DNA from 3 places in the Paenibacillus sp. HWE-109 genome. Region 3 is predicted to be linked to each of the others. Evidence: riboswitches for the same ligand, from Rfam matches in the RefSeq annotation. Region 3 holds a riboswitch; each other region holds the start of a gene.

Region 1 (7,682 bases), 250 kb from region 3:
ACTTTATTCACTTGTCTGGATGTCTTTTGCATGACAGGGGTTAAGTTCAAAACGTGTTCGCCAAGGTTCTTAATTAATTCATTTCTTAAACCCTTGGGCAGTATGGTCATCCTGTCATATTCACCAATTCTTTGCTTGAAGATCGCGTCCGCAATTTGTTGAAACCGATATGCAGGTTGTTTTAATTCAGCCAATATGTGTTGAATCATTTCGTATTTCGAAGTTGATTTCATGTTTTTTCTCCTCATACCGGAGAAAATTTCATTAGCAACCAATGTTGGTGCTTAATATGTACATTAACCAACCATATTAAAACCCGCGATGCTTGCAGCTAGAATCGCTACGTGCATCTATCGATGGATGGATAATGCTCCGGCATCGTTATAGTTTGATCGTGAACCATACCAACGGACAATGAACGGTTCACATGAACATTTACAACTTCAAACATTTATTTCAACCTCCCTAATATAAAATAAGCATTAAATGTTCCAGCAATAGTTCTTCAATCTGCATACGGGAAATGACGTCAATAAAGTTTATCGGCTCGGCAGCAGGTTCAGGAATGTTGTTTTGCCTCGACCGTTCCTTCCAAACCCTCCATAAAAAATAAAGAGCTACAAGAAAGTTACCTTTCTTGTAGCTCAAATAAACAAATACTAAAAACTAACCCAATTAATGGATTAGATATTGTTATTTTATTTGAGTGAAGAGAATAAGTAACTTTCTTGCTTAACAAAGAATAAAACAATATTGTTTTATCATTCGTGTAAAAAGCAAGAAATATTACATTATTCTCATCATCTCCCCTAGATTAATTACATGGATTGTAGCACAAACAAATTCACATTTCAACTTTGTATCAATCAAGAAATCCACCGCCTAAGATGCTCACATAGAGTTACGCTTTCTGAACTAAATTTTCGGTCAGGAGCTTTTGAATAACTTCTTCCTTTGGCCTGACATACATTGTTTTGTGGGCTCCAAGTAACACCAATCCCATTGGGGCGCCTTTGGGCTTTCTAAGAGTTACAATAATTTACTTCTACCGAACTAGAGGCCTTGATTTGCGAAAAGTAAGCAGCCAATAAGGCCCCATAATATAACGTTTCTTCATCAGGTGTTGAGGTATTGATAACAACATGTGCTCCGTGATAACTTTTCACGTGCAGCCATAAATCCTCTTTCTTGGCATAATGGAATGTTAGGTAATCATTCTGAATACTGTTCTTGCCTACGAAGATTTTGATATCATGGTCGAATTGAAAAGTCATAATGTTAGACTTCCTGTTCTGTTTTTTCTTCGTTGATTGGTTTTGCTTTGCTTTAGAATAGCCGTGTTTTTCTAGCTCCCTGCGAATTTCTAATACATCTATGCCATCAGCCAGTTCAAGCCGGGACTCAAGCCGAGAAAAATAATCTAATTCCATTTTACAAAGCACAATTTGCTCCTTGAGTTTGGTATGAGCAATTTTTCCTTTGTTGTATTTTTCATAGTATTTTTGAGCATTTTGTTTTGCACTCAGTTTGATGTCTAATGGAATATAAAGCAGTTCTCCTGTCATAAAATCCTTGAGATCGGCAGAAGCATCGTTGCGGGGAAGCAGATGATAGTATGTGTAAAGTAGATCCGCATAGGTACGATATTGCTCAAAATGCCCGACTTCAAGAACTGCTTGCTCCAATTTTGAAAGTTTTCGGGAGCGTTTAATTAATTCATTGCGTACCAATTGGAATAAACGATCTGATTGCTGACGAGTTTGCATGTTATACAAGGCAATATCTACGCCTTCCATAATCGGGTAAAAACTCAAATTTCCCCTCAAGTGTGTAAGCGGAATGCAATGAAAATGGATACCCTGCTCTGTTTCCGACAAATAAAGCTTATCGCTTCTGTTTAGTTCATGCATAATTTCGTGAAATGACTGCCCCTGCTGCATTCGGTATTGAAATTCACGGCTTAACAGAGGCGAAAAACCATGAAATTGTGTTACAAGTGACTCTGATTCAATTATGGAAGACGGCTGGAAAGGATTCTGTTTTCCGCTATCATCAAATGGAAGGTGATAAATGGCTTCAGGCGAGAGTGTCCGCGCACTGGCTTTGCAGAGCGATGTTTGTTTCATTGCACCAATAATGTTATTCGCTTCATCGACAAGTATGATGTTTGCATCTTTGCCTAGCAGTTCAATGTAAAGTGTGAAGCGAACTGGCCCAACACTGATTTGAAAGCAGTATATTCGTTCAACACCGACTTGTTCCATACTTTGGATGACGCCAGCGCGTAGATGTTTTGCCAGTAATATCAAAAATTCATTTTCCTGTTTCGATTCCGAATAATTTTCTTCTGTGAAATTTATACGGTTATTTTGTGAATGAATGCTGATAATCAGCCTAAGTTTACGCTCGTTTGATTGTCCATCCAGGAGAATCTCCGTATCAGAAATTTGTATGATCTTATTGATTGTCATCGGTAAATTAGAATTGATTTCGTTGGCAAGTTGATGCATTAGTAAACCGTCAAATGCCATGAATATTCCTTCTTTCATCAGAGATATTTGCAATTAGAATATCAAATATTTTCGTAGCTCACTATACACAAAATGCCTCTGTATCGTTTTGTATAAACAAAATAATCCGAGGGAACGACTGTATGTTGTTCCTTCGGATTATTATTGGGGAAATATGAATACGGCTAATTCAGTTAACGGATGTGGAAAAAGTAGTATTTTAGAACTAATCCTAAGATTTGTTGGCGGATTCTGCATGGATTTCGTTCTGTAGCTTGCGGAACACAATGTAGGAGGCCATAAGAAGCACAATTACTATTACAGCTGCAATGCTTTCCGAAGGATAGCCGCTAGCAATGTTCGACCAGATAGCTGAAATCGCATCGAAAGTAAATCCGGCATACGCCCACTCTTTTAATCTATTGAATTTTGGAGCAAGAAGCGCGATAATTCCCAGAACTTTTGCGATTCCAAGTATATCCAAAAAGTACTCCGAATAACCTAACTTCTTCACCGTCTCTACGGCTTGGGGAGTATGGGCCAAATCTATATAAGCACTTAAAAAGAAATATAGAGCAACAATGGCCACAAGAATCCAATTGATAATTTTAATATTTTTCATTTTTACAGCTCCTTGCTTCCGTTTTTTCTTTCACCTTTATGTTATCAAAAAAAGGAAGGAGGCAAATATGCGAAAAGATAGATATTCGAATGAGGACAAGCATGACTTTTGGTGAATGTTTTCATGCTCTATGCAAGAAGTCATGTTTCCCGGAATCCAATTGTACATGCAACACACTCATTTAAATCAGCGTCCTGAAAATCCAAGAATAATGATCCCCGTTGCAATGAGAATAGAAGCAATAATTCGACTCTTACCTTGTTTCTCTTTAAGAATAACAATTCCAAACATTGTGCCAAAAACTGTCCCAATCTCTCGCATAGGTGCTAGCTGTCCTACAGGGGCAATTGTTACAGCATATAAAAATAACAGATAGCCACCCTGTGCAAAAATGCCCCCTAATAGAACCGTTTTCCAATTGATTTTCCATTCATTCCTTATTGCTCGGGAACGAAAAACTGAAAATGATAAAGCTAATCCATTCCCCAAGTTTGTTGCTTCATTCAGTACGAAAGGTGGCCAATATTTAATAGATATTGCATCCACCAGAATATAGCTCGCAATACAAATGCCTACTGAACTTGCGAGGAGTATGGCCACCTTCGGTCGAGGCGAAATTTTGTTAAACTTAGCTCCACTAATGAAAAAAATCCCCGAAACAATAAAAGATATACCTATCCAGCTTACGACACCTAGGTGAAGTCCTAAAAAAAATACAGATATCAGTGGAACCAATAATAGACTTGTTCCACGCATGATTGGATAGACTTGAGAAAGATCTCCCAATGAATACGTTTTAGCGAGCAGTATTACATAAATTCCGTGCAAAATCATAGAAGCAAATAGTAAAGAATAACTTTTTATGTCTGCGACCGATTGGGGAATATATAATATAACCCAAGGTAAATAAACAATTACCCCCGCCCATTGACATAGCCACAAAAATACGTCTTTTTTTACACTCCTCTTCGTAAAAAGATTCCACAACGCATGCAAAAATCCAGATAAAAGAACGAGAAAAAGAGCAGTCAAAAAATAGATTGAATTCGGTGCACTTTCCATATTCAACAACCTCCTTCGGTTTTTGAATAGGACACTTCTAAAGAAGTATGCCCCGTTATATAAATAACGGGGCATATCCAAATAAGCTTGGATCGGAGTCGTTTTCAAAAACGATTCATCTCCATGCTTAGTTGTGACCTTCTTCCATCCGGACTGTAACCGTCGGCCTTGGAACTTCACCAAGTCAGTCGTCCCTTCCTTAGAGGAATTCGACGAGTCGCGGGCTTGGAGCCTATCAGAATGGCTCTTCACCGCCGGTCGGGAATTTCACCCTGCCCCGAAGGTCCGTATTCAATTAGGTTGCATTGTACCACAAAGTTTTCAAAACCATCAAGACCGTGGAGAGCAGGAAAATGAGCGTTCGAGAGCAGCAGTCGTAATGTTTCTTATCTTTAAGAATTTCAGAATTTATAGTCATAACCCATTTACCAAATGAAGTGAGTCGTGTATCCTTGACCATGTGAATATTTCCTAATTACTGTTAAGCCTCAGGAGGAGCCATGTGCCTGATGCACAATAAAGATTGCATGGCTATGCGTACATCTACGCTGATAGACAAAGAAATCAAGGCCGGCAGGGTGATCATTGACGACTTCTCCAGCGTCCATAAGGACGCCGAAGGCGTTTTTGCTTATATGCTAGTTCCAGGCGATCGAAAGGGAGGAACGCAATTATGGATCCGGCAGGATATTTAACGAGAAATGGCCTTCTTTTCTGGCAGCTGTTCTTCGCGCTGAAGCTGATCGCGAGTCTCGCCGTGACGGGGGTCGTTTACTATGAAACATCGACCGCGTTCTTCTGGCGGCTGAGCTTTATCGTTCTTTCGATAGCTGTGTTTTTGTTCGTTCGGTTTCGGCTGCCCAAGTCGAAGGTGCGTAGGAACATGCTGATTCGGGTTCTGATTCTGGATTTTCTGGTTTCGGCGGCTTACGGCTACGTCTTTATTGGAGGACAAGTCCCCAATCAACTGCTGGTCGGGATTACGGCGTTGGCCATTCTGATGTTCCCGAAGAGCTTCCGATCCATCATCATCACCTGTGTAGTATTGCTTGCCGTCTATTTGGCGATCATGATCGCTATCGATTGGTATGTATTCAAACAGTTGGACGAAGTTAGCTATTTTATGACTTGCTCTTTTATCGTGTTTGCGGGCATCGTGTGCCTCTTGCTTCATTTCTATCAACGCGCGAGGCAGGACGCACTTCACTTGTACGCGCAGCTGAGGGAATCCCACGAGAGGCTGCAGGAATATGCTATCCAAGCGGAAGAATGGGGAGCGGCACGGGAGAGGGTCACGATCGCAAGGGAGCTGCATGACTCGGTAGGCCATAAATTAACAGGACTGATCGTTCAGATGCAAGCGGCTCGCAAGCTGAGCCGGGTTGACTCGGAGCGTAGTGGACGGATCTATTCGGAATGCGAGGAATTGCTGCGGGCCTCCTTGCAGGAAATACGGTTGGCGGTACGGACGATACGGGACGAGCCTGTGCAGTCGACATTCCTGCCCGAAAGCTTGGACAAGCTGTCCGAGGAGTTCACGAGGTATGCGGAGGTCGAGACCCGGTTTCACCTGAAAGGCGATCCGGTTCCGCTTCCAGGTGAACTCCAGCTCACGGCGTACCGTATCACCCAGGAATCGTTGACGAACGCGAAGAAGCACGGACGCGCGAACAAAGCCTCTATTCAACTGGCTTACGACACGGGCGGGCTTTCGATAGTGATAAGTAATGACGGAGTTTTACCAGGAGAGCTGAAACCGGGTTTCGGCTTGTTGAACATGCAAGAAAGAGTAAAGGAATGGCACGGAGAGGTTTCGTTCGGGGAGGAAGGCGATAGAACCTTCTCGGTGAGAGCGATTCTTCCGTATCCGGCTGCAGGCATGGAGGGGGAGAGACAATGAAGATTCTCGTAGTGGATGATCAGAGGCTCATGCGGGAAGGGTTAGCGACGATTCTGGAATTGGAGCCGGACATGGAGGTGGTCGGCACGGCGGCGGACGGGAGAGACGCCTATGCCAAAGTGATGGAGTGGCGTCCTCACGCGGTGTTGATGGATATCCGAATGCCGGTAATGGATGGTGTGGAGGCATCCGCGCTCATCCTCAAGCATTATCCCGAGACCAAAATCCTGATCCTGACCACGTTCGATGACGAGGAGCTAATTCTGAGGGCTTTGGAGCAAGGTGTGCACGGATATCTCATGAAGGATATGCCGTCCGAGGCGATCGTCAGCGCGATTCACGCTGTCTGCAACGGAGGAACAGTTCTTCAGCCCGAGATTACGTCGATGCTGCTGAAGGGGCTGAACAAGGGGACGGCTGGAAGCTCCATGCCGACTCCCGCTTTCTTGAAGGATGAGGAGGAAGGGCTTGCCAGCTTGACTGAACGTGAGAAGAATGTGCTGGCCTTCCTTGCTGAAGGCTTAAACAATAAAGAGATCGCGGATGCCCTGCATATTACGGAAGGCACCGCTAAAAACCACCTGTCCAGCGTGATGGCGAAGCTGGGACTACGCGACCGAACGCAGGCGGCTATTTTTGCAGTTCGCCGGCTCTTATAAGGAAATGACATTACTTTTGGCATAGCGATTGCCCTTGATTATTCATTACTTTTCGCACATTTGCTCAGGCGCCGTCCTTGTTACAATCATTCCATAGGAAGTCGGAGCAAAACCGACGGATGATGGACAAGGGGAGGAACAACCACGATGAGAGATGACTTTGTATTCCATATTCTAAACGACCAATACGCCAAGCTTCTGGAGCTTGCAGAAAGATGCCCGGTGGATGGGCGTAATAAGGTGCCAGAAGGCTTCAACAATTCGATTCACTGGCATGTAGGCCACGTACTCGTCTCCACAGAGCTTCATATCTTCTATTTATCCGGCAATATGCAAGCGATGAAGCTTCCGTCGGAGTATATGGCTTATTTCGGTTATGGCACGAAACCTTCGGTTTGGCTTAACGAACCTCCAGCCTGGGAAACGCTAATTGACCAACTGAAGGGGCAGCCCGCCTATCTGTGGGAATGGCTGAAGGATAGTTTGACGCAGCCCGTGAAAGATAATTTCTTCGGCGCCGAAACGTTCGGGGGGCTGGTCGTTTCCACGGCTCTGCATGCATCGTATCATGTGGGCAATGTCTCCGCTATGCTGAAAGCATTGAAGTAGAGGGCAATATCGTGAAGTTGAGATCAAATCGCAGGCGGCTCACTATTCAAAATAAATTATTGTTCATTACCTTAACTATCCTGATCGTGCCGATGCTGACGATGGCTGCTATGAGTCTATGGGTGTCGTCGAGCGAGAGCGACATGCAAATGAGGTCGAATCTGCGCAATACGGTCAAGATGGGTTCCGAGATCATGGCGTCGTTCGAGGATTCGGCTGCAAGGGGCACGCTCAGCAAAGAGGCCGCGCAGGAGCAAGTGAAGCAGTTGCTTCTCGGTCCCAGGCAGGCGGACGGATTGAGGACGGTCAATGCGAATATT
Region 2 (7,682 bases), 320 kb from region 3:
GACAAAGAAGCCGTATCTCATCATACGCTCGAAGCTTTTATAGAAAAGCTGATCCCGCATATTCAAGTTAAGTCCTATAAAAAAATGTCCGAGATTGTAGGGCAGGTCTTAATGGGAGGGACGGCCTTCTTCATAGAAGGCGAGAGTGCTGCGATTACGGTAGATGCCAAAAACTTTCCCGTTCGCTCGATTGCAGAACCTGATTTGGAACGTGTGGTCCGCGGTGCTCGCGATGGCTTCGTAGAAACATTGCTCATCAATGTTACGTTGGTAAGACGAAGAATCCGGGACGAAAGATTCAAGCTTGAAATCATGCAAATCGGGAAGCGGACGAAGACGGATGTTTGTATTGGCTACATCAATGACATCGCTAATGCGGACTTGGTTCAAGCCGTCAAGGATAAAATTAAAGCTGTCGAGATCGATGGGCTGCCGCTTGCAGAGAAACAGTTGGAAGAAGCCATCGTGAACAAAGGATGGAATCCTTATCCAATGGTGCGTTATTCGGAGCGTCCAGACGTTGTCGCTGCGCATTTGCTGGAAGGGCATGTTTGCGTATTTGTAGACACTTCACCAAGTGTCATGATATTGCCGACAACGTTCTTTCATCATGTGCAGCATGCGGAGGAATACCGGCAAACGCCATTTATTGGAACCTATCTAAGATGGGTCCGTTTTGTAGGCATAATGGCTTCGATTTTTTTGCTGCCGCTCTGGTTTATGATGGTGATGGATCCATCGCTCAAACCAGCGGGACTTGAATTCCTCGGCCCGCAGAAAGAAGGGACTTTACCGCTATTGGTCCAGTTTCTACTTGCCGATATCGGAATCGATTTGATGCGGATGGCTGCCGTACATACCCCGACGCCGCTTGCGACTGCAATGGGCTTGGTGGCGGCTATCTTGGTTGGTGATATCGCAGTCAAGACCGGCTTGTTCATCAATGAGGTTATTCTCTATTTGGCGCTTGCGTCGATAGGAATGTTTGCAACACCTAGTTATGAATTAGGGCTTGCTAACCGCATCGTCAGGTTAGCGCTCCTCATCGTTGTAGCGATCTTCCATGTGCCGGGTTTTGTAGTAGGATCTACACTGTGGTTGATCCTGCTCGCAACCCGCAAATCGTATGATGCGCCTTACATGTGGCCATTCCTGCCGTTTAATGCCAAGAGCTTTTTCTCCATTCTTGTTCGCCGTCCAGTCTTGGCCGGGAAAACGCGATTAAGCATTACGAAGCCGATCGACGGTACTCGTCAGCCTAAGAAGTAGTCCAAGAAAAGGGGCCAAGGCCGTTGTGCCCTTTTTCTTTTTATGTCGAAGAGTGTATTGTCAAAAGAGCTTTCCCTATGGTACTTTAAGTAGTAATGCGCATTGCCGCTAACGCGGATAATGGCAAGAAATGGTTCCGGGAGAGAGGGATTTCAAGCTATGTATTTGCACGGTACAAGTAAAATAAATGATCAAGGCCACCTCGAAATCGGCGGTGTCGATGCAACCCGATTAGTTGCTGACTATGGGACACCTTTATATGTGTTTGATGAAGCGCTGATACGTCAGCGTTGCCGGGAATTCGTTGAAGCTTTTCAAGCATCCGGTTTGAAATTCCAAGTGGCGTATGCCAGCAAAGCGTTCTGTGTTATGGCGATGTGCCGTATCGTGGAAGAAGAAGGCATGTCGTTGGATGTAGTTTCCGACGGTGAGTTGTACACAGCTCTGCAAGCAGGATTTCCTGCTGAACGGATTCACTTCCATGGCAACAACAAAACAATGGATGAAATCGAAATGGCGATTGATGCGAAGATCGGTTGTTTCGTAGTAGATAATTTTATTGAACTTCAATTGCTGAATGCAATCGCCGGCGATAAACGCCAGAAGGTAAAAGTTCTGCTGCGAATTACGCCAGGGGTGGAAGCTCATACGCATGAATATATTTCGACAGGCCAAACCGATTCCAAATTTGGTTTTGATTTAGGCAATGGCTCAGCGTTCGAAGCGATCAAAGAAGCTGCATCCTTGAGCAATTTGGATCTCTTAGGCATTCATTCCCATATTGGTTCGCAAATTTTCGAAGTCGAAGGTTTCCGCATGGCAGCTGAGAAAATGGCTGCTTTCGCTGTTCACGTTCGTCAAGAAACAGGCGTCACGTTCAAAGTTATCAATCTTGGCGGCGGTTTTGGCATTCGTTATGTGGATGGTCATACGCCGCTTCCAGTTGCTGTTTACGTAGAAGCGATCACCGATGCGATTAAACAAAATTTCGGCAGCAATGAGTACCCATTGCCAGAAATTTGGGTTGAGCCTGGTCGCAGCATTGTGGGTGATGCAGGGACTACATTGTACACGGTCGGTACGACCAAGGATATTCCAGGAGTACGCAAGTACGTGGCGGTAGATGGCGGTATGACGGATAACCCGCGCCCGGCGCTGTATGAGTCTGAGTATGAAGCGATGTTAGCCAACCGTGCCAATGAACAAGCGGAAGAAGTTGTATCCATTGCAGGCAAATGCTGTGAAAGCGGCGATATGCTAATATGGGATCTGAACCTTCCGAAAGTGAAGGCAGGCGATGTTTTGGCTGTTTCATGTACAGGGGCCTATAACTATGCAATGGCGAGCAACTACAACCGGATTCGTCGTCCGGGTGTCGTTTTCGTCAAAGAAGGGCAAAGTGATATCGTAGTTAAACGAGAGTCCTTCGACAACATCATCAGCAACGACATCATTCCAGCGAGAATGAAACAAGTTAGTAAATTTGTGAAATAAAAGGTTTCATAGTAGAATAAGATATTATTGTCTAAAGGAGTGGACCACAAATGGCCAAACAAGCAAAAATTAAACTAGCAGGCGGCGGCGAAGTCGTTATCGATCTTTTCGAAAATGACGCTCCAAACACAGTTGCCAACTTTGAAAAATTAGCAAACTCCGGTTTCTACAACGGACTTGTTTTTCATCGCGTAATTCCAGGATTCGTAGCACAAGGTGGTTGCCCAACAGGAACGGGAACAGGTGGACCTGGTTACCAAATCAACTGTGAAATCAATCCGAACAAACATGAGCGCGGTTCCCTGGCGATGGCTCATGCAGGCAGAAATACAGGTGGAAGCCAATTCTACATTGCCTACCAACCACAACCACATCTGGATGGAGGACATACTGTTTTCGGTAAAGTCTCCAAAGGAATGGAATTGGTCGATGCTTTCAAAGGCAAAGATCTTATGGAAAAAGTAGAAGTAGTAGAAGTATAATTGCTGCCTATTTGTTTAGGAAGAACCTCGACCTCCGGTTTCCGGAGATCGAGGTTTTTTTTGTATGTAACGGAGTCAGTTTACCCATATTATGACAGAAGTGTGATGAAAATTAACATTCTCCTCGATAATTTTAACGTAATTTTACTAACATTTCTTATAGAAAATATAGAGGAACGTGAAATTGTTAGTAGGAGGGGAGATATGGTACGTCGAGGAGATTTTAAACTTAGGCATCTGGTCAATGCCTTTGTATTTATATCTGTGATTACAACATTAAGCGTAAGTATTGCGATTAGTTATCATAATGAGAAAAAATCGTTAATCCGAATGACGTTTGAGTTGAATAAAATATATGCGGACAAAGTAGCGGAAACGGTAGATGGTTTGTTTCTTGGATTGAAACAAGGTCTCAAGGTAACGGGGGCCTACCTGCAGAAGGATCTGAACAGGCCGGATATGTTTGAGCAGCTAGAGCTTTTTCGCCATAATCATTCCAGTTTGAACTCAGTCACACTGGTGAATCGCGCAGGCATCATTACACAGACGTCCCCTTATAATAAGGATTTGATCGGCAAGAAGATCGGACCTGACATCGACAAACTGTTCATACAACAGCGTCCGATCATCTCGGAGCCGTATTTCACAACAACCAATTACTTATCGGTATCGATCATACAGCCTTTATTTAATGAATATGGCGAATTTATAGGCGCGCTTGGTGGCACGATACACTTGCATGAAACCAATATGTTCAACACGATATTAGGGGATAAAATGAGGGGGGAAGACGGATCGTATTTCTTCGTGGTAAGTTCGGAAGGCAATCTGATTTATCATCCAGAACCGTCTCGCATAGGTGAAAAAGTGGTAGAAAATCCAGCAGTTGCCCAGCTATTGGAAGGGAAAAGCGGTGTCCAAAGGCTTACGAATACGAAGGGTGTCGATATGCTGGCCAGCTTTACCTATATGAAGGAATCCCGCTGGGGGATTGTTGCGCAAACCCCTACAAATATTGTATTGAAAGCAACGCGTCAACTCGTTATGCAGGTATTGGTCGTCGTTATCCCGATTCTACTCGCTTTTATGCTTGTCATCTACACCTTAATTCGGAAAATGTCAGAGCCTCTTGTGAGACTGGCTAATTACGCGGCAAAGCTGTCAACCAATAACCTTGAACATGAAGAGCCTCCGCGTATTCACTCCTGGATGTATGAAGCTAATAAGCTGCATAAGGCATTTAGTTTGGCTGTCAGCCATTTGCGAACTGAATTCGACGATTTGTCCCATGATGCCCAAACAGACCCCTTGACAGGGTTATATAACCGCCGCACGATGGAACTGTTCATGACTAATCTTTTTTCACAGGAAAAACGGTTCAGCATTCTTGTGCTGGATATTGATAATTTCAAGCATGTGAATGACAGCTATGGGCATGAATTCGGAGATTATATGCTGCAATTCCTTGCGGAAAGCTTGCAGAAATCATTAGGTAAAAGCGGCGTTTGCTTTCGATATGGGGGAGAAGAATTCGTTGTCTTGCTGCCAGGTACAACTTTGCAATCCGCTCTGACAAGAGCTGAAATGCTCAGGAAATCGCTGGAAGAGACAGCGGGACCTGGCGGCAAGCATATCACCGTCTCGATCGGCGTAGCTTCTTTTCCAGAAACAACCTCTGTGACGGATAAGCTGTTTGGGCTTGCCGATAAAGCGCTCTATCAGGCGAAAAGTCTGGGCCGCAATCGCGTTGAACTGGCCGAAAAGGAAGCAGCCCTTGATTGTTAGAAGAATGTTAGATAAAAAAAGCCCTTGCTTTTTCCAGGTGTGAGTGATAAATTTTTCATTACCAAAGTAATTTTTAGCTAATTCTTAGTTGTTAGTTACTTTCATATGTATGCAAAACCTTCGGGGCGTGGTGAAATTCCACACCGGCGGTGATTCGAGGCATGAACATCTGTTCGAGCTATCGATAAGTCCGTGACCCGTTTTGAAGCTAGCGGTACCTGACATACAGCTTCGCTACGGCTGATCCGGTGCAACTCCGGAACCGACAGTATAGTCTGGATGGGAGAAGGAAAACGCGAATCTAACATTCGCTGTGCGTACTTGTACATTTTTTCACGTAAACAAAAATTCGGCAAGTCTGTCTATTTATACAGATCAGTCGTTCTTGTTTGGTTTGATCAAAAATGCAGCAAGTACGTATTAGCAGAAGCTTCTTCGTGTTATCTCGACAATCTCTGGCCCCTTCCCGATATACGGAGGGGTCTTTTTGCATTCATAATTAGGCTTGAGGGTAAGGGCGGTGAACAATGTGCAAGTACTGAATGACGAAGCTTACATGAAACTTGCTTTGCAAATGGCGGCAAGCGCCCTGGGTCAAACAGGCATCAATCCGGTTGTCGGCTGCGTCCTGGTGAAAGAGGGACGTATTGTGGGAATGGGAGCGCACTTGCAGCGCGGCCACGGACACGCCGAAGTTCTTGCCTTGCAAATGGCAGGCGAGGACGCAAGGGGAAGCACGGCGTATGTCACGCTTGAGCCCTGCAGCCATTATGGCAAGACGCCGCCCTGCAGCGATCGTCTCATCGAAGCGGGCGTAAGCCGGGTTGTGGTTGCAACGACGGACCCTAACCCGCTGGTTGCCGGCACAGGGATCGCCAAGCTGCAAGCCCAAGGCATCGAGGTCAGTGTCGGTTTGCTCGCTGAGGAAGCCTCAGGAATGAATGAGGCTTTCAATAAGTTTATCGTCACACGGATGCCGTATGTGACGATGAAGACGGCGAGCACACTCGACGGTCGCATTGCTTCGAAGACAGGCGACAGCAAGTGGATCACATCGCCCGCGTCGCGCGCTTATGTTCATACCCTGCGCCATCAGCATCAGGGGATTATGATCGGCGTTGACACCGTCATCGCCGATGACCCGCTGCTGAGCGCGCGCGGGGACGTACCGGCTGTGCAGCCGGTGCGGATCGTCGCGGACTCGCAGCTGCGAGTCCCGCTGGGCGCCCGCGTGCTCACAGAGCAGGATCGTCAGCCGACGATCCTGCTCGCGAGCGCACAGGCGCCCGCGGAGCGGCGTGCCGCGCTGGAAGCGCGCGGCGTCACGGTCCTCACCTGCGGGGATGGCCCGCGGGTGGACCTCCTGCTCGCCATGCGCCAGCTCGGCGAGCGGGAGATTGGCTCCATCCTCCTAGAGGGTGGAGGTCAATTGAACGGCGCCATGCTTGAGCAGCGCCTGATCGACAATCTGGTGCTGATGTTCGCGCCGAAACTGATCGGCGGAGGCCATGCAGCACCGATGAACATCCACTTCGAGGGCTTCGCGAAGATGGAACAAGCAATTACGCTCGACCGGGTGAAGGTCGAGCAGTTCGGTCCGGATATCAGCATCAGCGGCTATCCGATATATCCGAGCTAACGAATGGAGGGCTGTCATGTTTACCGGCATAATTGAAGAAATCGGCCACATGCGCCGCATTCATAGTCAAGGGCAAGCGATGGTTTTAACGATTGGCGCCAAGAAAGTGCTGGAAGATGTTCACCTGGGCGACAGCATTTCGGTTAACGGGGTTTGTCTGACGGTCATTTCCTTTGACAGTGACTCCTTCTCAGTCGACGTTATGCCAGAAACGTATCGCAAGACGAATCTACGCAAGCTGCAGAGCGGCACGCGCGTGAATCTGGAGCGAGCGATGGCTGCCAACGGACGATTTGGCGGTCACATCGTGCAAGGACACGTGGACGCCACAGCAACGATTGTTTCACGCATTCCCGAAGAAAATGCGGTTGTTTATCGGTTCGAACCGGACAATAAACACATTTTTCGCTATATCATTACTGGCGGTTCCATCACAATTGACGGTATAAGCCTCACGGTGGTCGATGTGAATGAACGTGAAGTTGCGGTATCCATCATTCCGCATACACTTGCGCAAACGGTCCTGCATGACAAAAAAGCCGGGGATACGGTCAACATGGAATGTGACGTACTTGGCAAATATATGGAGCGTCTGCTCAAATTCGGTCCTTCTGACGCAGCAGATGGAAATAGTCATAAGCCAAGCAAGCTAACTGCCAGCTTTCTGGCTGATAATGGTTTTATGTAAGCTGCAACAGCAAAGAGATTAGGATAGGAGAGGTGAATATGACAGAAATCAACTTCAACCGTATTGAAGAAGCTCTGGAGGATCTCAAGCTGGGCAAGGTCATCATTGTTGTCGATGATGAGGATCGTGAGAATGAAGGTGATTTTATTGCGCTTGCGGATAAAACAACACCGGAAGTGATTAATTTCATGATTAAAGAAGGACGCGGACTCGTGTGCGTACCGATTACAGAAGAACGGGCACAAGAACTGGATCTGCCTCCGATGGTAGCCAGGAATACCGATTACCACGGCACAGCGTTTACGGTTTCTGTTGACCATAGCGA
Region 3 (7,682 bases):
AGAGCAATCCACGATAATCCGTCGGCGAGATACCGACATACTTTTTAAATTGTTTATAAAAGTAACCCAATTCGGAATAACCTACCTCTTTGGCAATCTGATGAACCTTCGCATGCGTTGTCTTGAGCAGTTCTTTGGCCTTCTCAACCCGGAAACGGTTCATATACTCCGTGAATGTCTCATTAATTTCTTTGTGAAACAATTGCCCTAAGTAAACAGGATGAATGTGGTAGTGAGCGCCCAGCATTTTGAGCGAGAGCTCCTCAGCATAAGACTGTTGAACATATTTCAACACCTGCTGCACAATCGGACTTCGAACATCCGAAATCAGGAAGCCAATTGTCGTCTCAGCAATCTCCAGAATGGCAGCTTCCAGTTCTTCCAACGCAACCGCCGCGCGAATCTGGTCAAAGGCAAGATGATAAGCCTCGAGTTCTTCTGTATGGCGGATTGCTTTGATTTCCAATTTGAAATGAATGACCATCTCGAAGGCGATATTCTGGAAGTCGTGCGGCGTAATTCCCGGCAAAGCTTGAATTCGCTTGAAATCGTTATGTATGCAAGCACGCAGATGTTCTATATCTTTGGCAATAATAAGCTTCGCATAGGCCGGCCAATCAATGATCGAGAAATCCACCTTCGGATTGTCTTGGTGCATGGCCAACTCCTGATAATCAATCAAGGGCAGCTCCGGATAAATCCAGAAATACTCCTGCGCTTTTTTGGCGGCTTCATAGCTTTGCGCGACCTGATCCGGGAGGTGCCCGACGGTCCCAATGGAGATGCGCACCGTTTGGTCTTGAAGCGCGGTATGCAGCTGCTGAAGCAGTGCCATCAAGGCTTTTTTCCCCTCTTCCATCTGGTCCATGGACGCAAGCAGCACGATATCTCCGTCCAAATCGAGGAAGACAGTCACCCATTCGTGAGCATCCAGCCTGGAGGCTATAAATTCCAAGCCCTTATCTGCATCCATAGGCATTCGCAGAACCGCTGCTACCATATAGGCGCACGCTAGGTTGATGCCTAGAAGTTCTGCACGCTCGTAGAACTCCAGCGGCGCAATCTGATGCGTCAACCAACGATGCAGCGTGTTGTCCTTCAGAATTTGCTTGCTGTATGCTTGTACCAGCTGAGTCTCGTTCATCGTATTCAGCTTCTCAACGGTATTTTGCAGCGACGCCTTAAGTTCTTGAATATTAATGGGCTTGAGCAAGTAATTTTCAATGCCTAGCTGCATGCCCTCTTTCAAATAAGAGAACTCATCGAAACCACTAAGAACGATCACCTTCAACTCGGGGTGAATCGATCTTGCATGCCGAATCAAATCCAGCCCATTCATAATCGGCATAGAAATGTCGGTTACCAAAATATCGACGGATGTTTCCTGCAAAGCGTCCAAAGCCTTCTGTCCATTGCTGGCATGCCCCACAATTTCCAATCCAACTTCCGCCCAATCAATAATGTCATACAACCCTTCGATAATGAAAGGTTCATCGTCCGCAAGAAAAACCCTAAACATCGTCCACCTCCGCTCCACCGTCCATCGGCAACCAGATATCGATGACCGTTCCTTGGCCCGGTTGGCTGTGTAATTTGACGCCGTACTCACTGCCGTACAGCAGTTTAAGCCGTTGATTGATGCTTCGCAACCCGAAAGACTCCCCTTCCAATTCCTCATCTTGCAGAAATAACGCCAATTCCTTGAGCCGCTGCGGCGAAATCCCGTTGCCATTGTCTTCTACCTGCACATGTAGAAACGCCTCAACTTGCTTCACCCGAATGTGAAGCTGATTATCCGAGCTTTCGCTTCGCAAACCATGCACAATGTAATTCTCAATTACCGGCTGCAGCGACATTTTCATCACACGCACAGACCCGAGCCGCCTGTCCCAGTCCATGGCATACGTAAATTTATCCTTATACCGAATTTGGAAAAGTTCCAGGTACAGGCGACAGGCTTCCAACTCATTTTTGAGCGTGTAGATTTTCTTCTGTTGGACAAAACTTCGGAACAGTGCCGATAGGCTGTAAATCATTTCCCCGACATCATGTGCGCCTTGCGAGATTGCCCGCATCCGAATCACTTCCAGCGTATTGTACAGGAAATGTGGATTGACCCTAGCTTGCAGCGCCGTCAGTTCTGTCTGCTTTTGTTTGATATTAGCCTTATACACCCGGTCAATATAGAGGTTCAATTCCTCAATCATCTCGTTAAAACTCCGTGAAATTTGCCCGATCTCATCTTCGCGCACATCAGGTATCCGCACGCTTAGATCACCTTGTTTCACCTTTCGCGTGAATCGGATGATTTGATTGGTCCGCTTGGCGACACTCATCACCACCAGGAACGGAATCAGGATGGCGAAGAAGATGCATATCGCGCTGATGAGGAGAATCGTACTTCCGATTTTCTTCGAAGAGGCATCCAGCTCTTTGCGGGGGATGATGCTGACAGTGCTGAAATTCCCTTTGCTTTGCGTAAGTTTCGTCACATAGTCGCCTTGGCTGGAACCACGGTTCTCATACATCGCATTGATCTGATCCATGTGCGGATAAGGCTGCCCAACGTACTGATTCGAAGAATCGAACAGCACACCGCCGTCCGGAGCCAAGACAAGAATGATCCCTTTCAGGTCATCCTTATCGTTCTGCAGAATTTTCCAAATCCCATCCGTGCTAAAATAAACGACCTGCTGCCCGATCGTCTTCAGCGTCAGCTTGTCCGTGATCGGCGTTCGAATCGCATATAGGTTCTGATCCCATTGACCGATCGCTTCACGCACCCAAATATTCGGCAGTTCCACACTCTTGCTTTCGAGAGCCATCACATCCGGGATATAAGAGCGGGCGCGATTGGTGGGAACGAATTTCATTTGCCCATTTTGCCCGAGCGCATATAAAGTCTGCTGATCCTCGCTGTATAACAGCAAATTACGGATATCTTCGTTATCTTCCACCTGATTTTTAAAATATTGCAGCCCATCATTCCACATGCTGTTGCCGCCCAAATTATACTGCTCCAAACTATGCTGCACATACTCTTGAAAAGGGTGCTGCAGCATAAAAGATACACCCGAGGCCAGCGAGCTATCCCGGTAGAGGCCAAATAGGATTGACTGGGCTGAATCATATTTTCCACCCAAATAATTGTTAACATTCGTCAGCGCTTTCTTCTGTATATCCAATTCGCGATTGATCGCCGCTTGCGACATCGAATAGTACATAAAATAAGAAAACGAAATAATCGTTACGACCGTAATCATGGAAAAGAGGAGCAGCAGCCTCATAAACAAATTATTTTGCAAATAATTCCGATACATCTTACGCAGTGCCATCCAGTTATCATCTCCTGCTGTTAATCGGGTTCATTATAGCATAACAATCGCAAGCAGATGAATTTCGTTCCATGCGCACAAAAAAACTGCTCTCATGCAGTCGTTGAAGACCAGACGAGGGCAACTATTATTTAGCAAATAAATTATTCGGAAACATTCCTTTGACTTCGACTCATTAACCACAGGGTTAACCAGATAAGGATGAAGCCAGCTAGCTGCCCTATCGTCAGTTTTTGACCAAAAACTATCCAATTCAAGCATACACCCATGGCTGGAAATGCGAGCTCTGCCAACGTTGCAAAGAACGCTTTGGTCGATGACAACCCTTTATAATATAGCAGCATGCTGAGCAAGCCAGGGAAAAAGGCTTGGAACAGCAAATTTACCGCGATCATCGCCAGTTCACTGCCGGGTCCAGTAACTTTCCAAACATCACCGCTCACCAGAAGAATAACGGTCAGCAAGGGGATGGCTAACAGGAAACGGAGCGAAGTCACGACAGGGAAATCTATGTTTTTTTGCAGCAGGAATTTCCCCATAACGGTAGATCCGCCCCATAAAACAGCTGCCAATATTGAAAACAAGCAGCTTATTGTTCCCAAATCCTTCAAGCCCATTTGCGGTGAAGCAAGGCCGAATGTCAACAAATACGTGCCCAATAGCGCAATCCCGATATAGGTGAAAAATTTGGCGGGCAGCGTCTCTTTCAATAGCACGCGAGCCAGAATGATCGCAAACAAAGGCTGCAATTTCTGCAATAGCAGGACAGCATTGGCACTGCCGTGAGAGAAGGCCGCGGTAAACAATACGGTGGCAATCGCCGACCCGCCCCAAGAGATGAAGAGCAGCGCACCAATTACGCCGAGCGTTAATTTGCCGGTCAAGGTCTTGCGGTATTTGATCAATACCGGCAGCGCATAACAAGCCAGAAGCAAATGTTCAATAAATACAATTTGTGCAGAGGTAAAACTTTTCAACAACAGGATGCGAAATAAAGGATCCGCCCCCCACAAGGCAGCGCCAAGTGCAACGTACCAAATCCCGTTGATGGCGCTCGTGCGCGAAGTCAACCCATTCACGCGCTTACTTTCCAGCTTCCATGCATTTTCCAATTCAAAAACCTCCTGAGGAATGTTTTGAATTGAACCTTTCAGAAAGAAATAAGGCCCCCGCGATTTAATCTGCGGGGGCATCGACAAACAGACTTGTTAAACGGCTGCGTTTAACAAGTTGTCCTTCACCTTCTCCCATCCGGACTTTAACCGTCGGCCCTGGAATTCCACCAAGTCAGTCCCAGCTGATTAAGCTGGGAGTCGCGGGCTTGAGATACGTGTTCGTATCCTCACCGCCGGTAGGGAATTGCACCCTGCCCTGAAGGTTCAATCATTTAAAATTCACTTACTAAATATAAGTAACGTTGAAATTTATATTAACACCATAAAATGAAAAAAGCAAGGATTTTCATGTTTATTGATTCGTTTTTGAAGCACACTAAAATGTCTCACCAAACAAAACCAAAAGGAGTGTTGTATATGCGTGAAGGATTGATTCCTACTGTTCTTGGAACTGTGGTTTCTGCTTCAGGTGCTACACTGCTGAACAGCAAGTATAAACTTGTTGGGATCGGTGTCCTCGGCTTTGGTCTTGCCCATGTTGTTCTAGGCGCAATTGATTTGGTTGAACATCGGTAAGTTTGGCGAGATCAACGGGGAGGCTTCACTGCCTCCCTCTTCTATAGGTCATCTATCCCCCGCCCGCTTATAAGATTACTTCTTAGCGGCTTCAGTAGGCACGGGAGTTTTACTCGGCAGCATGTTAATTAACGAACCGTTGCCCCAAGCATCAGGAACATCACCTTTCCACGTTTCAAGGAACTTATAATCTACCAACTCCGCAGTAATTGACTTCGCTAACTCCAGGTTCCCCTTTGCCTTTTGTTGCGCTACATATAGATCGGCATCCGCTTTAGCTTTCGCGGCAGTAGCGTCTGCTTCTGCTTTAACTACATTTTGTTGCGCATCGATCTTTGCTTTATCCAAATCGTTCTGAGCTTTCATTGCATTTTGAGCGGCGATTTGTTTCTGCTCTATCGATTGGTTGAAAGCATCGGAGAATGTGAAGTTAACAATTGAAATATCCCCCACTTGAATGTTATAAGCCTCCAGCGATTTCTTCAGTAACTCGTTAGTCTCTAAGGCAACTCGTTCACGTTTTGAGATTAACTCCTCTGCACTGTACTTTGCCGTAACTTCCTTAAATATCTCCTGCACGTGAGGACTGATTACTTTGGCATCGAAGTCTAAACCTACGTCATGCAATAACTTGTACGCAAGTCCTTTTGGGATAGTGAAGTTAACAGCTACATGGCTATGAACAGGTTGCAAGTCTTTGGATGACGCGGCTGCGTCAGATTCTGACTTAGCCACTTGCGTATTAACTTCTACAATGTTTGAAATAAACGGCCATTTCCAATGAGGGCCTGGCTCAAGCACGGTTAGGCTAACACTTCCCAATGTTTTTCTGAATCCAACATGGCCGTTTTCCACCGTGCTAAACGCAGTTAAAGCTATAAGAATTATGGCCGCTCCGACTACGCCGTATGTGATTACTTTGCCTACATTCTTCCCTGTTTCCATGAAAGCCCCCCTGATTAGTAAATGGATGAAACCATCCCTGCTACATTCAAAATATGCGAAATTCGCACATCTCATCACTAAAGCCAAGGAGAACACCTCTTGCGCGGCGCTTTCATAGTTATTTAGTTGAAAATCACAACAACTTTCAGAAAAAAACTTCAATAAAACGAGCATTTTCGACATTTTTTGTTAATAATCAGACAGAAATTAATTTGCATTCTTGTTATGATGGACTGACTACAGTAAAAGGCGATGGTACATATGGTGCAAGGGATATGGTTGCTGATCTTTGTCTTGTTCTTGCTTGTTGCATCCGCTCGTAAAGACTGATGATTGTTACTCTTTTTTAGCTTTTACAAGTCAAATTTACGTAAAAAGTAAAGCTTTGAATATACGAACTTTTAAAAATAAAGAGGCTAAAACCCAGGTACATAAGGGCTTTAGCCTCTTTATTTATGGAGCTGTGCAATAATCCTATCCCAATCCTCATTACCATTCTATCAAAATTAGATAAAGTTAGTTACCATTTATTACAATTTAATTACATAATAAATATTTAATTGTATTATTTTGGGATTTGGTATACTATAACTCTTGCAGGTAAATATAGTAAAAATTAGGAGGAAAGAGAAATGAAATTCAAGAAAATCGCAATCGTATTGTCAGCAGTCTCTATGTTAGCATTTGGTGCACAAAGCGCTTTCGCAAACACCAATATCGATGAGCAAGCAGATGTACAGAACAATAATTATTATACTCCTGAAGCATATCTTGCTGGTGCTCCTGCGGGAACTATCAATCCATTCAATTATAATAAATTAGGTACACTAAGTAGCCCAAGTGATACTGATTGGTATTCAGTCACGTTCCCTTCGAACACTTACTTCCCTGGGGCTACTGCACTAATCACCTTAGTATCACCTTTCGGCGGGATTCAGTATGGTGTTTCGATTCTAGATTCTAACGGTGGCGTCGTTGATAAAACGATAATTACAAATACTGAGCAACTCACTCAATATCGAATTAACTTCCTACCGAATGTCGAATATAAATTACACGTTTATTCCCTTAGTTCTTCGGTCAGCCCTTATAAATATCAGCTCGCAATAAATTAATCATTACTACAGACGTCGTTCTAATAAGAACGGCGTCTTTTAACTGGGAATATATTATAATTCATTTCAAAAAAACGCATTTCAGGAGGAGAGAATCCATTATGATGAAGAGCCTTTAAAAAAAATCCTAACTGTCGGTATTATCGCATCATCACTTGTTTTTTCCTCACAATCAGCATTTGCAATAAACGACACCTATGAACCAAATGATACCCCTTATAACGCGTGGTCAATTCCTGGCTCCACAAGCAGTAGCCTTACTTCTTATATCAGTTCAGTAAATGATAGAGATTGGTATGGTTTCAGTGCCTTTGATAATGGAACATTCATTGTAAATTTGTATAGCGATAATCCAAACATGTATATTTTTGCATATAAGATTCAAAATGGCTCCTACACTGAAGCTCCAATAGTTAAGAGAGATGTTCAGAGTCCCTACTTCAGTCAACTTGAATTTCAAGTTGATGAAAATTCAAGTTACGTTATTTGGATAGCAGGTGGAGCAAACAGTGCACCTTACTACATGAGCACCTCAGGAGTATTAGTGAATTAAACGTTCCTTTTCAACATCCCATTTCCGGCTTTGAGCTAACGAT

The links. Region 3 has a riboswitch for FMN ahead of LOZ80_RS19065 (DMT family transporter). Riboswitches for the same ligand answer to the same signal wherever they lie in the genome.
Region 1: it holds a riboswitch for FMN, as region 3 does, so the genes downstream of both, LOZ80_RS19970 (DMT family transporter) here and LOZ80_RS19065 (DMT family transporter) in region 3, are expected to answer to the same signal.
Region 2: it holds a riboswitch for FMN, as region 3 does, so the genes downstream of both, ribD (bifunctional diaminohydroxyphosphoribosylaminopyrimidine deaminase/5-amino-6-(5-phosphoribosylamino)uracil reductase RibD) here and LOZ80_RS19065 (DMT family transporter) in region 3, are expected to answer to the same signal.

Annotation. Positions count from the first base shown of each region.
Region 1 is NZ_CP091881.1:4,668,184-4,675,865, reverse strand. It holds gene LOZ80_RS19985 (Cfr family 23S rRNA (adenine(2503)-C(8))-methyltransferase) at 1-233, opposite strand, end outside; gene LOZ80_RS19980 (Rqc2 family fibronectin-binding protein) at 1,023-2,531, opposite strand; gene LOZ80_RS19975 (DoxX family protein) at 2,743-3,132, opposite strand; gene LOZ80_RS19970 (DMT family transporter) at 3,319-4,194, opposite strand; FMN riboswitch at 4,327-4,483, opposite strand; gene LOZ80_RS19965 (hypothetical protein) at 4,704-4,889, shown strand; gene LOZ80_RS19960 (sensor histidine kinase) at 4,868-6,094, shown strand; gene LOZ80_RS19955 (response regulator transcription factor) at 6,091-6,753, shown strand; gene LOZ80_RS19950 (DinB family protein) at 6,901-7,362, shown strand; gene LOZ80_RS19945 (methyl-accepting chemotaxis protein) at 7,374-7,682, shown strand, end outside.
Region 2 is NZ_CP091881.1:4,102,677-4,110,358, reverse strand. It holds gene LOZ80_RS17640 (spore germination protein) at 1-1,269, shown strand, start outside; gene lysA (diaminopimelate decarboxylase) at 1,429-2,763, shown strand; gene LOZ80_RS17630 (peptidylprolyl isomerase) at 2,814-3,245, shown strand; gene LOZ80_RS17625 (sensor domain-containing diguanylate cyclase) at 3,450-5,030, shown strand; FMN riboswitch at 5,143-5,325, shown strand; gene ribD (bifunctional diaminohydroxyphosphoribosylaminopyrimidine deaminase/5-amino-6-(5-phosphoribosylamino)uracil reductase RibD) at 5,560-6,669, shown strand; gene ribE (riboflavin synthase) at 6,686-7,357, shown strand; gene LOZ80_RS17610 (bifunctional 3,4-dihydroxy-2-butanone-4-phosphate synthase/GTP cyclohydrolase II) at 7,396-7,682, shown strand, end outside.
Region 3 is NZ_CP091881.1:4,418,720-4,426,401, forward strand. It holds gene LOZ80_RS19055 (response regulator transcription factor) at 1-1,519, opposite strand, end outside; gene LOZ80_RS19060 (sensor histidine kinase) at 1,512-3,335, opposite strand; gene LOZ80_RS19065 (DMT family transporter) at 3,479-4,429, opposite strand; FMN riboswitch at 4,571-4,718, opposite strand; gene LOZ80_RS19070 (asparagine synthase) at 4,868-5,026, shown strand; gene LOZ80_RS19075 (prohibitin family protein) at 5,102-5,971, opposite strand; gene LOZ80_RS19080 (hypothetical protein) at 6,604-7,086, shown strand.